DNA from 3 places in the Micromonospora maris AB-18-032 genome. Region 3 is predicted to be linked to each of the others. Evidence: riboswitches for the same ligand, from Rfam matches in the RefSeq annotation. Region 3 holds a riboswitch; each other region holds the start of a gene.
What was found. Region 3 has a riboswitch for S-adenosylmethionine ahead of VAB18032_RS11685 (aminotransferase class V-fold PLP-dependent enzyme). Riboswitches for the same ligand answer to the same signal wherever they lie in the genome.
Positions count from the first base shown of each region.

Region 1: another riboswitch for S-adenosylmethionine. It lies ahead of VAB18032_RS17780 (ABC transporter substrate-binding protein); the one in region 3 lies ahead of VAB18032_RS11685 (aminotransferase class V-fold PLP-dependent enzyme).
Region 2: another riboswitch for S-adenosylmethionine. It lies ahead of thrC (threonine synthase); the one in region 3 lies ahead of VAB18032_RS11685 (aminotransferase class V-fold PLP-dependent enzyme).

Region 1 is NC_015434.1:4,017,473-4,022,531, reverse strand. Features, by position in the region: gene VAB18032_RS17790 (amino acid ABC transporter ATP-binding protein) at 1-246, opposite strand, end outside; gene VAB18032_RS17785 (amino acid ABC transporter permease) at 243-1,025, opposite strand; gene VAB18032_RS17780 (ABC transporter substrate-binding protein) at 1,061-1,921, opposite strand; SAM riboswitch class IV at 2,205-2,317, opposite strand; gene VAB18032_RS17770 (urease subunit gamma) at 2,729-3,031, shown strand; gene VAB18032_RS17765 (urease subunit beta) at 3,028-3,357, shown strand; gene VAB18032_RS17760 (urease subunit alpha) at 3,354-5,057, shown strand; gene VAB18032_RS17755 (urease accessory protein UreF) at 5,057-5,059, shown strand, end outside.
Region 2 is NC_015434.1:6,161,215-6,166,273, reverse strand. Features, by position in the region: gene VAB18032_RS27350 (ABC transporter permease) at 1-179, shown strand, start outside; gene VAB18032_RS27345 (DUF4232 domain-containing protein) at 253-960, opposite strand; gene VAB18032_RS27340 (DoxX family protein) at 1,224-1,673, shown strand; SAM riboswitch class I at 1,855-1,990, shown strand; gene thrC (threonine synthase) at 2,000-3,286, shown strand; gene VAB18032_RS27330 (GNAT family N-acetyltransferase) at 3,591-4,607, shown strand; gene VAB18032_RS27325 (GNAT family N-acetyltransferase) at 4,655-5,059, shown strand, end outside.
Region 3 is NC_015434.1:2,559,053-2,564,111, forward strand. Features, by position in the region: gene VAB18032_RS11675 (ABC transporter permease) at 1-362, opposite strand, end outside; gene VAB18032_RS31660 (hypothetical protein) at 715-1,014, opposite strand; SAM riboswitch class IV at 1,395-1,515, shown strand; gene VAB18032_RS11685 (aminotransferase class V-fold PLP-dependent enzyme) at 1,564-2,799, shown strand; gene VAB18032_RS11690 (TetR/AcrR family transcriptional regulator) at 2,979-3,572, opposite strand; gene VAB18032_RS11695 (zinc-binding dehydrogenase) at 3,663-4,571, shown strand; gene VAB18032_RS11700 (thioesterase II family protein) at 4,470-5,059, opposite strand, start outside.

The DNA.
Region 1 (5,059 bases), 1.5 Mb from region 3:
GACCCGCTGCCGCAGGGCGTCCGGGTCGTCGCGCAGCACACTGCGTCCGTCCAGCAGCACGTCGCCGCGGTCCGGTTCGAGCAGCCGGTTGACGGTCCGCAGCAGGGTGGACTTGCCCGACCCGGAGGGGCCGATCACGCAGGCGGTCGCCCCCCGGGCCACGTCCAGGTCCACCCCGCGCAGCACCTGGTGACGCCCGAAGGCCAGGTGCACGTCGCGCAGGCTCAGGCTGACCGAGTCGCTCATCGTTGGTTCCCTCCGGCGGCGCCGGGCAGCGCCAGGTCTAGGTCGTCGGGGTCGTCGTCGGCCGGGCCGGTGGCCGGTCGGCCGTGCCGCAGTCGCCTGTCGATCCAGTTGACGACGTGGGTCAGCGGGACCGTCAGCGCCAGGTAGAAGAGCCCGGCCAGCAGCAGCGCCGACTGGTTGCCGGTGTTGGCGGCGTAGTCCTGCCCGATCCGGAACAGTTCCCGCTGGCTGGCCAGCAGGCCGAGGAAGTAGACCAGGCTGGAGTCCTTGATCAGGGCGATCAGCTGGTTCACCCAGGCCGGCAGGATCCGCCGGATGCCCTGCGGAATGATCACCCGGCGCATCGCCTCGCCCCAGGAGAAGCCGAGCGCGCGGGCCGCCTCCAGCTGGGTGGCCTCCACCGACTGGATGCCGGAGCGGAAGATCTCCCCGATGTACGCCGACGCGATCAGCGACAGCGCCAGGATGCCCAGCGGGTACGGGTTGGGCCCCCACACCTGCATGCCGAGCGGGGCCAGGCCGACCCCGATCAGCAGGATCGTCGCCGCGGCCGGCAGGCCCCGGAAGACGTCGGTGTAGACCCGTGCCGGCCACCGCAGCCAGCGGGTTCGCGAGATGCCCGCGACGGCCAGCACGATGCCCAGCGCCGAGCCGAGCAGGGCGGCGGTGACCGCCAGGATCAGCGTGTTCGGCAACCCGACAGTGATCATTTCGGGTAGCGCCTCGCGCATCGACTCCCAGTCGAAGAACGTCTCCCACAGGGTGCGCAACGGATCCACGGGTCAACCTCCGCCCTGCTAGCTGGTCGTACCGGTCAGGAAGCGGCCGAGGGGGCCGCCGACGGGACGGTCACGGTGCCGCTGCCGGGAGCGAAGTCGGCCGGGATCGCCCGACCCGGGTAGTACTGCTCGTTGAGCCGGGTCCAGGTGCCGTCGGCGATGACCTCGTCGAGGGCCTTGTTCAGCGCCTCGCGCAGCGCGTCGTTGCCCTTGGCGAAGGCGTACGCCGTCGGGGCCGGGCTGAGTTCCTTCGCCGCCACGGTGATCTTGCCGCCGCTGTCGGCGGCGGTCTTCTCACCGATCTCGGCCGGGGAGATCCAGGCGTCCGCGGTGCCCGCCTTGAGCTGGTTGAGCGCGCTGTTGTAGTCGGGCACCCGTACCGGGTCGAGGCCCTTGGTGGTGGCGTAGTCGTCCTGGACGGTGCCCTGCACGACCACCACCCGCTTGCCGGCCAGCTCGTCGAAGCTGCTCAGGGTCGAGCCGGCGGGCACGTTGAGACCGAGGTAGCCGAAGTCGTAGCCGTTGCCGAAGTCGACTGTCTTCTTCCGCGCCTCGGTGATGGTGATCGAGGAACTGCCGATGTCGAACTTGCGGTTGTTGACCTGGGCGAGCAGGCCGGAGAAGTCGGTGCCGACGAACTCGACCTTCAGCCCGAGCTTGTCGGCGGCGGCGACCAGCAGATCGTTGTCGAAGCCGGTGAACTTGCCGTCCTTGAGGTACACGTTCGGCGGCGCGTCGGTGAGCGTGCCGGCCCGCAGCACCCCCGGCTGGAGCAGGTTGTACGGGTTGTCGGCCTCGCCGGCCGAGTCCGAACCGCAGGCGGTAAGCGTGACGGCGGTGAGGACTGCGGCGACGCCGACAGCGGCGGCCCGGGTCAGGGCAGGAACGATTCGCACAGGTGTCTCCTGGATGAACGACGGCGGGCACGGACGTGCCGCACCGACGGTCCGTCGTGCGACGGACCGCTGGGATGAACCGATGGCAGAGGGGGAGTTGATCAGGTCACCCGAGGCCCGCAGGCTCGGCGACCGGCAGCGACGCGGTCAGCTACACGCGGCGCTGCAGACCCGCATCATGTCGACGTGGCGACGTTGGGTCAGATCGAGGCAGGCCGCCACGGGAGCGGATCGACTGCGGTACGACATGGGTCTCCCTCAAGGTCGTGATGACCTGGAAACCAGGCCACGCTTGCACCGGTGGTTGCACCGGTGCCTGGTCCTCACCCGGGGCACCCCTGCGCGGACGAGGGTTGCCGGCCAGCAAGCCGGGGCTTCACGCTGGCACTCATGACCTGCGGCCGAGGCTAGCAGCAGGGGACGGGTCGGCGTCCACTCGATATGACGGCCCTCACGCTCTGGTCATCTCCGGTGGTGCGGCAGGTAGGCGCACCGTGACGTGGAGCCCGCCGGTGGGGCGGCGGCTGACGTACGGGCCAGGGCCGGTCGACACGAGCAGCCTGGGCCGCGATGTGGGCCGCCCATTGCCACCATCCGCGTGATCCCTTACGGTCGGCTCAGCGGTGGGCGGTGCGGTCCGCATCCGAGAAGACACCGTCGGTGCCTCGCCAGGTGGGCCGGGAGGGTGGAACTCCCGAGGCCCGCACACGTGGCGGGACCCGACGGGCGAGCCCCGAACCGTGGGACGGCGCGTCGAGGCGTCGCAGCCGGCGGTCGACGGGCGCGGACACCCACCGGGAGCCACCCTTGTATCTCACTCCCCATGAGCAGGATCGTCTGCTCGTCCACGTGGCGGCCGACGTCGCCCGGCGCCGCCGCGAACGCGGCCTGCGCCTGAACTATCCCGAAGCCGTCGCGGTGATCACCGCCTTCCTGCTCGAAGGTGCCCGCGACGGGCGCTCCGTGGTCGACCTGATGTCCGCCGGCCGTACCGTGCTGACCCGCGAGGACGTCCAGGACGGCATCCCCGAGCTGCTGGGGGAGGTGCAGGTGGAGGCGACGTTCCCGGACGGCACCAAGTTGGTGACGGTGCACCACCCGATCCCGTGATCCCGGGGGAGATCCTGCTGGCCGCCGACCCGGTGGAGATCAACGCCGGGCGGCCGGTGACCACGCTGCTGGTGGTCAACACCGGCGACCGGCCGGTGCAGGTCGGCTCGCACTACCACTTCGCCGAGGCCAACCCCGCGCTGGACTTCGACCGGGACATCGCCTGGGGGCAGCGGCTGGCCGTACCGGCGGGCACCTCGGTGCGTTTCGAACCGGGGGTGAGCCGCAGTGTCGACCTGGTGCCGTTGGCCGGTGCCCGGATCGTGCCCGGCCTGCGCGGCGAGTGCGGCGGGGCACTGGACGCCGAGCCGGGAGGAGCGGCATGAGCATCGTCGAGCGGAACCGCTACGCCGCGCTGTACGGGCCGACCACGGGTGACCGGATCCGGTTGGCCGACACGAACCTGCTCATCCAGGTCGAACACGACCACTGCGTCGGCGGCGACGAGGCGGTCTTCGGTGGCGGCAAGGTGATCCGCGAGTCGATGGGTCAGTCCCGGGCCACCCGGGCCGAGGGCGCGCTGGACACCGTCATCACCGGTGCTGTGGTGCTCGACCACTGGGGTGTGGTCAAGGCCGATGTGGGGCTGCGCGACGGACGGATCGTGGCGCTGGGCCGGGCCGGCAACCCGGACACCATGGACGGGGTGCACCCCGACCTGGTGATCGGCCCGGCCACCGAGGTCATCGCCGGCAACGGCCGCATCCTCACCGCCGGGGCGGTCGACACCCACGTGCACTTCATCTGCCCGCAGATCGTCACCGAGGCCCTCGCCGGCGGGGTCACCACCCTGGTCGGCGGTGGCACCGGGCCGGCCGAGGGCACCCGCGCCACCACCGTCACCCCGAACGCCTGGCACCTGGCCCGGATGCACGAGGCCCTCGACACGTTCCCGGTCAACGTGCTGCTGCTCGGCAAGGGCAACACGGTCTCCACCGAGGCGCTGTGGGAGCAGCTGCGGGCCGGGGCTGGCGGGTTCAAGCTGCACGAGGACTGGGGCACCACCCCGGCCGCCATCGACGCCTGCCTGCGGGTCGCGGACGCCTCGGGCGTGCAGGTGTCCATCCACACCGACACCCTCAACGAGGCCGGGTTCGTCGCGGACACGCTGCGGGCGATCGGCGGGCGGGCCATCCACTCGTACCACACCGAGGGGGCCGGGGGTGGGCACGCGCCGGACATCATCACCGTCGCCGGGGAACCGAACGTGCTGCCGTCGTCGACCAACCCGACCCGCCCGTACACCCGCAACACCCTCGCCGAGCACCTCGACATGCTGATGGTCTGTCACCACCTGAACCCGGCCGTACCGGAGGACCTGGCCTTCGCCGAGAGCCGGATCCGGCCGTCCACCATGGCCGCCGAGGACCTGCTGCACGACCTCGGGGCGATCTCCATCATCGGCTCGGACTCGCAGGCCATGGGCCGGGTCGGGGAGGTCGTGCTGCGCACCTGGCAGAGCGCGCACGTGATGAAGGCCCGGGTGGGGGCGCTGCCGGGTGACGGCGCCGCCGACAACCACCGGGCCCGGCGGTACGTGGCGAAGTACACCATCTGCGCGGCGATGGCCAACGGCCTCGACCACGAGATCGGGTCGGTGGAGCCGGGAAAGCTCGCCGACCTGGTGCTCTGGGAGCCGGCCTTCTTCGGCGTACGACCGCACCTGGTCATCAAGGGCGGCATGATCGCGTACGCCCAGATGGGCGATGCGAACGCCTCGATCCCGACTCCGCAGCCGATGCTGCCGCGGCCGATGTTCGGCGCCCACGGCGGTGCGGCGGCGGTGACCAGCCTGGCGTTCGTGGCCCCGGCGGCGCTGGAGGCCGGGCTGCGTCTCGACGTACGCCGCCGGGTGGTGCCGGTGGCCGACGTGCGTTCGCGTGGCAAGGCGGACCTGCCGGAGAACAACGCCCTGCCGCGCATCGAGGTCGACCCGGACACCTTCACCGTCCGCATCGACGGCGAGGTGGTCGAGCCGGATCCGGTGACCGAACTGCCCATGGCCCAGCGGTACTTCCTGTTCTGATG
Region 2 (5,059 bases), 3.1 Mb from region 3:
CGCTCGGCGCGATCCGGTCCTTCCTACCCACCCACTACAGCACTGCCTGGCTGGGGCTGCTCTCCACACCGGTGCAGACCGACGACATCGTCCGTGGTGCCGTCTCCGCGATCTGCTACGCCACCGCTTTCTGGGGGCTGGCCTTCTGGCGCTTCACCCGCAAGGACGTCGTCTCGTAGCCCGGCCGCGCCGCAGGCTCCTGGTCGGTGCGCCCTGTATCAGGACGTCGTCGCACCAGGAGCTCGCGGCGGGTCAGTGCTGCGGTGGGACCGTGGTCGGGGCGAGGGGGGTGGCGGGCGGCAGTGCCGAGGTGGGGGGCTGCTTCTTCCAGGCGCTCACGCCGACCCGGTTGGTGTTGCCGAGATCGATCGGCCCTTCGACGGCGACCTCCTGCGTCGGCTCTCCCTCCGCCGGGGCGACCTCCAGCCGCTGCGCGTTGGTGGCGACCACGGTCGGGTCGTCGACCAGGTTGCGCCAGAGCACCGCTGCGCCCGCGGCTTCGCCGGGCGCCAGCGTCAGGGGTCGGGGCGGGTCGTCGAAGCCCGAAGTGATCCCTCTGGCCCCGGCGATCACCCTGACTTTGATCGGGTTGTCGTCGCTGTCCAGCAGCCGGAGCTGCGGATAGCCGTGCAGCCGGTACGGGCGGCTGCCGCAGTTGACAAGTTCCAGGCCCATCGCCCGCAGGCCCATCGCCGCGCTCACCCCGAGGGAGTTGATCCGTACCCCCTCGGCCGGGCAGGGGCCCGGTGCGGTGGTGCCGGCGGTCGGCGGCGTACCTGTCGACGGGGTGGCGACCGGTGGTGGGGCGTCGGTCGCGCCGGCGGTGGTGTCGCCGGCGTCGGGGGTCGAGGCGCACCCGGCGAGCAGGGCCAGCGTCGCGAGCGCCCCGACCGACCGACGATACGGCCGGGTCCGGCGCTTGGTGGCCGTTGCTGGAGTTGTCCTACGTATCCCGCACATCGGGACATCGTCACATCGCCCGATACCGCGCGTGGCCCCGACGTCCCGGATTCGTGATCGAGGAGCACACCCGCCCCAATAAGGGGATTCCCGTCGCGCGAGCCTTCCGCGAACCGGTTGGACGCTGAGTGACGGGACAGCGCCCGGAAGTTCCAGCCGCTAGCATGGCTTGGGAGCGTTCCCACAGTCAGAGATTGCATCGACAACAATCTATACATCTCGCATTCTGGATCCCCCATCGGATCTACTACGGAGGTATCCGAATGCGTATCGACCGGTTCGGCGGGCCGGCACTGTCCCTGTTCCGCATGGTTGTCGGCCTGCTCTTTCTCTGTCACGGCCTGGCCTCGTTGTTCGGCGTCTTCGGCGGTAACCGGGGCACCGGTGAACCTGTGCCGCTCGGCCAGTGGCCGGGCTGGTGGGCCGCACTGATCCAGGCGCTCTGTGGTGCGCTGGTGCTGGTCGGCCTCTTCACCCGACCCGCGGCGCTGCTGGCATCGGGCTCGATGGCGTACGCGTACTTCGTGGTCCACCAGCCCGAGGCGCTGCTGCCGCTGCGCAACCACGGCGAGCTGTCCGTGATGTTCTGCTGGTCGTTCCTGCTGATCGCGATCCTCGGTCCGGGAAGCTGGGCGCTGGACAACCTGCTCGGTCAGCGCGGCGGGCGGGAACTCGCCCTCGACGCAGAAGCACGCAGCTCCGTGCCGGCCTGACCCTCCGTGCGAGAGTCGCGATCATGCTCGGACCTGGATCGAGTGGTCATCCGGCGGCGCTGATGCCACTCGATCCAGGAATGGGTGTGACCTGCGGAGCAATCCGCGATCTCGCTCACAAGCTGGGACAGTCAGGCGACGGCCCCGGCGCTACTGCCTAGAATCGGCAGCACAACTGCATACCTCATCCAGAGGGGCTGAGGGATACGGCCCGACGACGCCCCGGCAACCACCTCGCGCGCTCATCGTTGAGCGTCCGGCGGGGCAGGTGCCAATTCCGTCCCCGCCGCAGAGTGCGATGCGGGGAAAGATGAGAGGACTTCGACATGACGTCGACGCTCGCCCCCTCCGGCATCAACACCGCCACCAGCCCGGCCCGCGCTCTGGTCTGTCGCGCCTGTTCGGCCCGCTACCCCCTCGCCGCCCAGCACGCCTGTTACGAGTGTTTCGGCCCGCTGGAGGTCGACTACGACCCGGCTGCCCTCGCCGCCGTCACCCGGGAGCAGATCGAGGCCGGGCCGCGCAACATCTGGCGGTACGCCGCCCTGCTGCCCGCCGGTCAGGACCCGACCACCCGGGTCACCCTGGAACCGGGGTTCACCCCACTTGTCGCCGCCGACCGGCTCGCCGCCGAGTTGGGCATCACCGCCCCGCTGTGGGTCAAGGACGACAGCGCCAACCCCACCCACTCGTTCAAGGACCGCGTGGTGTCGGTGGCGCTGACCGCCGCCCGGGCGCTCGGCTTCTCCCGGTTCGCCTGCGCCTCCACCGGCAACCTGGCCAACTCGGTCGCCGCGCACGCGGCCCGGGTCGGCGTCCCCTCGGTGGTCTTCATCCCCAGCGACCTGGAACAGGGCAAGGTGGTGACCACCGCCGTCTACGGCGGCGAACTGGTCGCCATCGACGGCTCCTACGACGACGTGAACCGGCTCTGCGGTGAACTGGTGGAGACCGACGAGTTCGAGGACACCGCCTTCGTCAACGTCAATGTCCGGCCGTACTACGCGGAGGGTTCCAAGACGCTCGGCTACGAGGTGGCCGAACAACTCGGTTGGCGGATTCCCGCCCAGGTGGTCGTCCCGATGGCCTCCGGTGAACTGCTCACCAAGATTGACAAGGCATTCACCGAACTGGTCGAGATCGGGCTGGTCGAGGCGCCCGCGGGCGGTTGGAAGGTGTTCGGCGCGCAGTCGGCCGGCTGCAACCCGATCGCCACCGCCCTGCACGCCGACAGCGACGTCATCACTCCGGTCAAGCCGACCGGTATCGCCAAGTCGCTCAACATCGGCGACCCGGCCGCCGGTCTGTACGCGCTGGAGGCGGTACGTCGCACCGGCGGCTGGATGGAGTACGCCGACGACGACGAGATCCGCGCCGGAGTGCGGCTGTTGGCGCGTACCACAGGGGTTTTCGCCGAGACGGCCGGTGGCGTGACCGTGGCGGTGCTGCGCAAGCTGGTCGAGTCCGGCCGGTTGGATCCGACCGCCGAGACGGTGGTGTTCAACACCGGCGAAGGGCTCAAGACCCTCGACGCGGTGGCCGGCGAGGTGGGGCCGACCCATCGGATCAAGCCGTCGTTGCGGGCCGCCCGCGATGCCGGCCTGCTCGGCTGAGTTGACCATCGGGCACATGATCAGCGGAAATGCTGTGACCAGCGGTAAATGATCAAGCGGGATCGCCGGTGATCGAAGTGGATTCACGTTTCTTCAGAAATGCGGAAAACACGCCGACGAGGACTTGACGGCAAGAACCGCACAGCGGAAGATGCTCCGTGCGGGAGGGCGTATCGCCGTAGACTTTCAGTCTGTACGACCCAACGCCGGAGGCGTTGTGCGATCGACCCTCCCGACCAGCGTCCGAACGGGCCAGCGAGAAATTCGCTGGCCCGTTCGTCTTTCCCTCACGCAGGCTGCCGACATGACCCTCACCATCGCGCCCTTCGGTGCCGGCGACGACACCGCCATCGAGCAGGCGTACGAGATCGACACCGCCGCCTGGGCGGTGGACGTGCCCGACCTGCCCAGCTGCCGGCAACGGTTCTTCGGCATGATCCGGCACCCGATGCCCGGCGACGTGGCGGTGCACCTGCTGGCCCACCTAGACGGTGCGCCCGTCGGCTATCTGCTGCTCGACCTGCCGCAGTTGGACAACACCGAGAACGCCTCCGCCGATCTGGTCGTGCATCCGGCGTACCGTCGCCGGGGGGTGGGGCGCGCGCTGCTCGACCGGGGCCTCGACGTGCTGCGCGAGCGGGGACGCGTGCGGGTGAGCACGATGAGCGCCGCGCACCTGCCCGGCCAGCCGGACCGCCCCTCGCCGGCAACCGCCTTCGCGACCACCGTCGGCGCGACGGACGCCCTGGTCGACGTGCGGCGGCGACTCGACACCCGCCACCTCGACCAGGCGCGGCTCGACGCGCTGCTGGCCGAGGCGCGGGCCCGGACGGCCGGGTACGAGCTGCTGTTCTGGCAGGGCGGTACGCCGGAGGAACACCTCGCCGACGTGGCGTACCTGGACGGTCGGTTGCTTGCTGACGCGCCGATGGGTGATCTCGCCTGGGAGCCGGAGCAGATCGACGCCGAGCGGGTGCGCGGCACCGACCGGGCGCTGGCGGCCCGCGGCCGGCGGCGCTACCACGCGGGCGTACGCCATCAGGCGACCGGGCGGCTTGTCGCGTGGACGTTGCTGGACGTCGGCGCATCCACCGGCTGGCACGCCTTCCAGCAGATCACCATCGTGGACCCCGAGCACCGTGGGCATCGACTCGGCCTGCTCGCCAAGATCGAAAACCTGCGTCACCTGCTCGCCCACGAGCCGGCCGTCCAGGCCATCGACACCTTCAACGCGGACAGCAACGAGCACATGATCGCGATCAATGAGCAACTCGGCTTCCAGGTGCGGGACAGGTGGAGCAACTGGCAGCTGACGGTGTGACGGAAAACCGGTGGCGGGGCCGGGCGGCGGCGGGCAGGCTCGCGGCCATGGATATCGCCGTAGCCCCGTTCGACCCCTCCGACGAGGCGGCGCTGGACGACGCGTACCGGATCCGCGCGGCGGCCCAGGTGGTCGACACGCCTGACGTGCCGGCCGGTGACCGCGCAGAGTTCGGCCTGGTGGCGGCCCATCCGCCGTACGGCAATCTGATCCATCGCGCGTTGGCCCGACGGGGCGGCGAGGCCGTCGGATATCTGTGGCTACGCCTGCCGCAGTTGGACAACACCAGCACCGTCCTCGTCGAACTCTTCGTCGACCCGGCTCACCGGCGGCGCGGGGTGGGCCGAGCCCTGCTCGCCCACGCCCGGGAGGTGGCCCTCGGGCACGGCCGCAAACACCTGATCGCAGAGGTCGACGGGGTGCCGCCGGGAGAGGACCGGCAGCCGCCCGGT
Region 3 (5,059 bases):
GTTCCCATCACGACACCGAGGAGCACCCCACCGGCGATGCCGATGATGGAGCCGATCAGGATGCGCCGCAGGCTGACGCCGAGGTGTTCGATGAGCAGATGCCCGCTGTAGCCGCGGATGCCGTCGTGGGTGGTCGACGTCTGGACCAGTTGGTGCCACACCGCGCCGGGTGAGGGGATGAAGGTCGGATTGCCGGTGGTCCGGGCGGCGACTTCCCAGAGCCCGTAGAGCACGACGAGGGCGAGGAGCCGAAGCAGGATCCGACGGCGGCGCCAGCCACGGGGTGCCAGAGCCCTCCGGGCGGCCGTCGATGCACCGATCGAGGTTTCCGCGGTGGGTGACGCGGAGACTGTGGTGGTCACCCACTTTTCCTATAGTGAAAGTAGGTAATGGGCAAGCGGAGATCACAGGGCGGGACGGCCGGCTGCGTACCCACGCTGTTTCGTAGTCATGGACCACGTCGGCCTTTGGCTGTCCCGCCCAGCTGTTGTCGATGCCGAGGAGCGTGTCAGGGCGGGTGGCGAAGACCCCCTGAGCGTGGTGGCCGCCCGGTCGGCGAGAGAGGTGCTCGTTCTCCGGCGCGTGTAGCCCGTGGGGGGACTCCTGGCCGCGCTCCTCCGACTCGAGCATCCGAGCGACGTCGTCCAGGGCGAGACCGAGGCTGGTGAGGCGGCTGATGTGCAGCGCGAGAATGAGATGACGGGCGATTATCGGTCAGGGAAATGCCGAAACGTGGTTGGTGAAGGTTGTGGCGACAACCAACGACCCGCCGGCCGTCGAGGTCGCGGCCGGCGTCACGATAGACGCAAGAACGTGCCACCTGTTCGGAAGCCCAGCGACCAGGATGCCGATCATCGCGCCAACGAACACGGGCACCAGAATGAAGATGACCAGATGTTCCGCCACGTCGACAACAAGGAATGCTGCCGCCGAAGAAGGGGCGTCCGGCTCGTCTCGGATGACGAAGTAGGACGGTGCGCCGAGCCGCCTGCGTTCCTGCCAGTGGCTTTCCATTGCTACCGCAAAGTGCGGCACACACCGTGCTGCGCAGGCATAACCTGGCACCGCGGGCCGCTCGACTGGCGTATGCGATCCCCGACGGCACGCTGGTCTCGATCGACCGGGGCGCCGAGCGCCCGCTATCCACGATGAAACTGGCATTGTCGTCGTGACCGCCTGGACCGACACGGCGATAACAACCATCCATGTGACGTCAGTGGGAACAAAGGACACTCGACTATGGTCACGTTCGATGTGCGCGCCAGGCAGATGTGCACGCCGGAGTGGCTTATCACTGCCGTGCGGCGCGCGGCAGCTATCTGTACCTGCACCGGGTCGGATAGTGCGCGAAGCGTACTGGCGGCAAGGCCGGTCCGTATGGCAATATCGGCGGCGGTCATGAGTGTCAGCGTCAAGGCCCCGGCCTGCTGGCCGGCAACCCTCGTGCGTCCGCGGTGGGGTGCCTCCGGGTGAGGACCAGGCCGCCGGCGTCCGCCGGAGAGGCAAGCGCGGACCCGTGCGGGTCCACCGTCATGAAGGACCAGTGTGCCCACGATCGCTCCTGTGGTGCTCGGCGCGGATCTGCCTGTCCGTCTCTCCGACGGCACCACCGTCACGTACGCCAACCTCGACTACGCCGCTACCGCACCGTGCCTCGCTGCCGCCGCCGATGCGGTCAATGAACTCCTGCCCTGGTACGCCAGTGTGCATCGGGGTGCCGGCGCGGCGTCACGTCGCTGCACCCTGGCGTACGAGCAGTCCCGCCAGACCGTGGCGGATTTCCTCGACATCCGGCCCGACGACCACGTGATCTTCACCCGGAACACCACCGACGCGATGAACCTGCTCGCCCGGGCACTGCCATCCCACACCACCGTGGTGACCTGGGCGGGCGAGCACCATGCGAACCTCTTGCCCTGGCCGCGGGTGCACTGCCTGCCGGTGCCCGCGGACCTGCCGGCGGTGGTGTCCGGGCTCACCCGCGCACTGGCCGACCTGCGCAGCGCCGGCCCCGTGCTGGTAGCGGTCACCGGCGCGTCCAACGTCACCGGAGAGGTCTGGCCGATAGCCGAACTCGCCGAGATCGCGCACCGGCACGGCGCGCGGATCGCCGTCGACGCCGCCCAGTTGGCCCCGCACCGTCCGGTCTCCATGACCGACGCCGGCATCGACTACCTGGCGCTGTCCGGGCACAAGCTGTACGCGCCGTTCGGCGCAGGAGTGTTGGCCGGCCGGGCCGACTGGCTCGACGCCGCCGCCCCGTATCTCGCCGGCGGCGGGGCCACCAGGCACGTCGGTGACGAGGCGGCCGAGGTGCAGTGGCATGTTGGTCCCGCTCGGCATGAGGCCGGCACACCGAATTTGCTGGGCGCGGTCGCGCTCGCCGCCGCCTGCGCCACGCTCGCCGCCTCGCCGGCCGTGCTGGCGCACGAACAGGATCTGCTGAAGCGGTTGCGCGACGGGCTCGCGGCCTTGCCCGGGGTGGCAGAGCTGCGGACGTTCGACGTCGGTCACGACCGGGTCGGCATCGTCAGCTTCGCCGTCGCCGAGCAGCGAGCAACGGAGGTCGCCCACCGGCTCGCCGCTGATCACGGTATCGGCGTGCGCGACGGGTTGTTCTGCGCCCACCCGCTCGCCCGGAAACTGCTGACCGACGCGGCCGAGCGGCTCGGCTGCCCGACCGACAGGTACGCGATCCGGGCCAGCATCGGCATCGGTACGACCGTCGCGCACGTCGACCGGCTTCTGCGCGGGTTGCGGGAGATCGTGACGTCGAGTCGGGCGGCAGCGCGTCGCTGAACCGGCGAGCCTTCTATCAGGGGGCGTGCCGGCTCCGATGACCTCGAAAGGGGGCAGTTGGTAGAGATCGCGGGCGTCGGCCCACAGGTTCGCAAAAGCCGGTCAAGCCCCGTTCACTGATCTTGCCGAGCGGATTGTCGAGCAGGTCGGACCGGGCGGGCGTGGGCCACAACCACTCGTTACGGGCCCGGGCGGCATGATCGCTCGGGCCCGGGTGGCAGCAGGCACCGTGCGAGTGCCCTTACGGCTGCGCGGAGCCGGTCGCCGCCGCCGTCGGCGATGGTTCGGCGGACCAGTTCGGCGTCGAATGCCCCGAGCAGGACGTGGGCGACGTATCCGGCGTCGAGGTCCGGGCGGAGTTGCCCGACGAGCTGGCGCAGGTGTTCGTGCCAGCGTCGGTAGGTGGGGTCGTCGTGCCGTCCGGCGGCGCAGGCCATTGCGTGGGCGGCGAGGAGGGTCGCGTTGGTCGCGGCGAGGTCGGCCAGTGCATCGAGGAAGGCCAGGAGCCGGTCCCCGGGCGGTGCTCCGGGCCCCAGCGGTGGTGGACCGTGGCTGATCTGCTCTCCGATTCGCGTCGCGCGTTCGGCGAGGAGTTCCCGGAACAGGCCGGACCGGCTGCCGAAGCGGCGGAAGACGGTGCCTTTGCCGACGCCCGCCCGGGCGGCGATCGAGTCGACGGAGATCGGCATAGCTTCGCGGTACGTCAATAGATCCTCGGTGGCGCGCAGGATCATCGCCCGGTTGCGGGCCGCGTCGGCGCGTTCAGTCGTCATGGCATTTCCCCAGAAAATTGGACGAGTCGGACTTACGGTAGCGGGGACAACCGGGCCGCTGGTCCGGATCGTGTTTCTGGAGGTCGTACCGTGCAAGCCCTGATCGCCGCCCCCGACACCGCCGAGGGACACCGCTTGGCCGAGGTGCCCGAGCCGGTCCCGACGCCCGGCCAGTTGCTCGTCGAGGTGAGACAGTCCTCGGTGAACTTCGGCGAGGCCCGCTTCCGTGCCGGGATGCCCGCCGGCACGGTGCTCGGTTACGACGCCGCGGGTTACGTCGTGCGGGCCGCCGAGGACGGCAGCGGTCCGGCCGTCGGCGACCGGGTGGTCGCCTTCGGTCCGGGAACGTGGGCCGAACGTGCCGTCTTCGACGTCGACAGCGTGGCGCGGATCCCCGACGGGCTCGATCTCGCCGCCACGGCGGCCCTGCCGATGGTGGGCCTCACCGCCCTGCGGACCCTGCGAGGCGCCGGCCCACTGCTGGGCCGTCGGGTGCTGGTCACCGGCGCGTCCGGAGGCGTCGGACGGCTGGCGGTTCAACTCGCCCGCCTCGGCGGAGCCACGGTGGTGGCGTCGGTCGGCTCGCCGGCGCGGGGGGAGGGGCTGCGCGACCTGGGCGCAGCCGAGGTGGTGGTCGGGCTGGACGACGTCCGCGAGCCGGTCGACGTGGTGGTGGAGACAGTCGGTGGTGACCACCTCACCCGCGCGTGGTCGCTGCTCAAGCCGGGCGGGATCTGCCAGAGCATCGGCTGGGCGTCGGGTGCGGCGGCCGTCTTCGCGCCCAACTCGACCTTCGCATTGGGCGAACCCCGGCGTCTGCAGTCCTTCGGTGACACCTCCCGCCCCGGAGCCGACCTGGCTACCCTCCTGGCCTTCGTGGCCGCCGGGGACATCTCCCTACCGGTCGGCTGGCGGGACTCCTGGAAGCGCGTCGACGACGCGATCGAGGCGCTGCTCGGCCGCCGCGTGGCCGGCAAGGCGGTCCTCGACATCGACTGACGCCCCACCGTCGGGCCTGCCGCCCGGCAGCGAGGTCAGCTCGCCCAGGCAGGCCGCGATGTCCGCCCGGAGCCGATCGCCCGACCGGAGGTGGAACAGGTGACCGCCGGGCAGCACCCGCAGCCGGAACGACGACGAGGTGTACGCCGCCCACCCGACCGCGTCGGCGCGCCCCACCAGCGGATCGGAGTCGCCGACGTAGGCGCGCACCGGCACCGGCACCGGATCGGGCCCGGTCGGAGGCTGGGAGTGCAGGGCCGCGAGGTCGCCGCGCAGCAGCCGGACCGCCGTCCGCACCCACGCGGGATACCGGCGTACCACCTCGGACATGCCCCCGATGCGCACCAGCAGGTCGGCGACCTCGTCGTCGGACAGCGCCGACACCGCGAGCGGTGGCCCGCAGCGCGGGTCCGGGTAGCCGCCGACGAACAACGCCACCGGCGGTCGTCCCCGCTCGACCTGCCGTCGGGCCACCGCGGCGGCCAGGG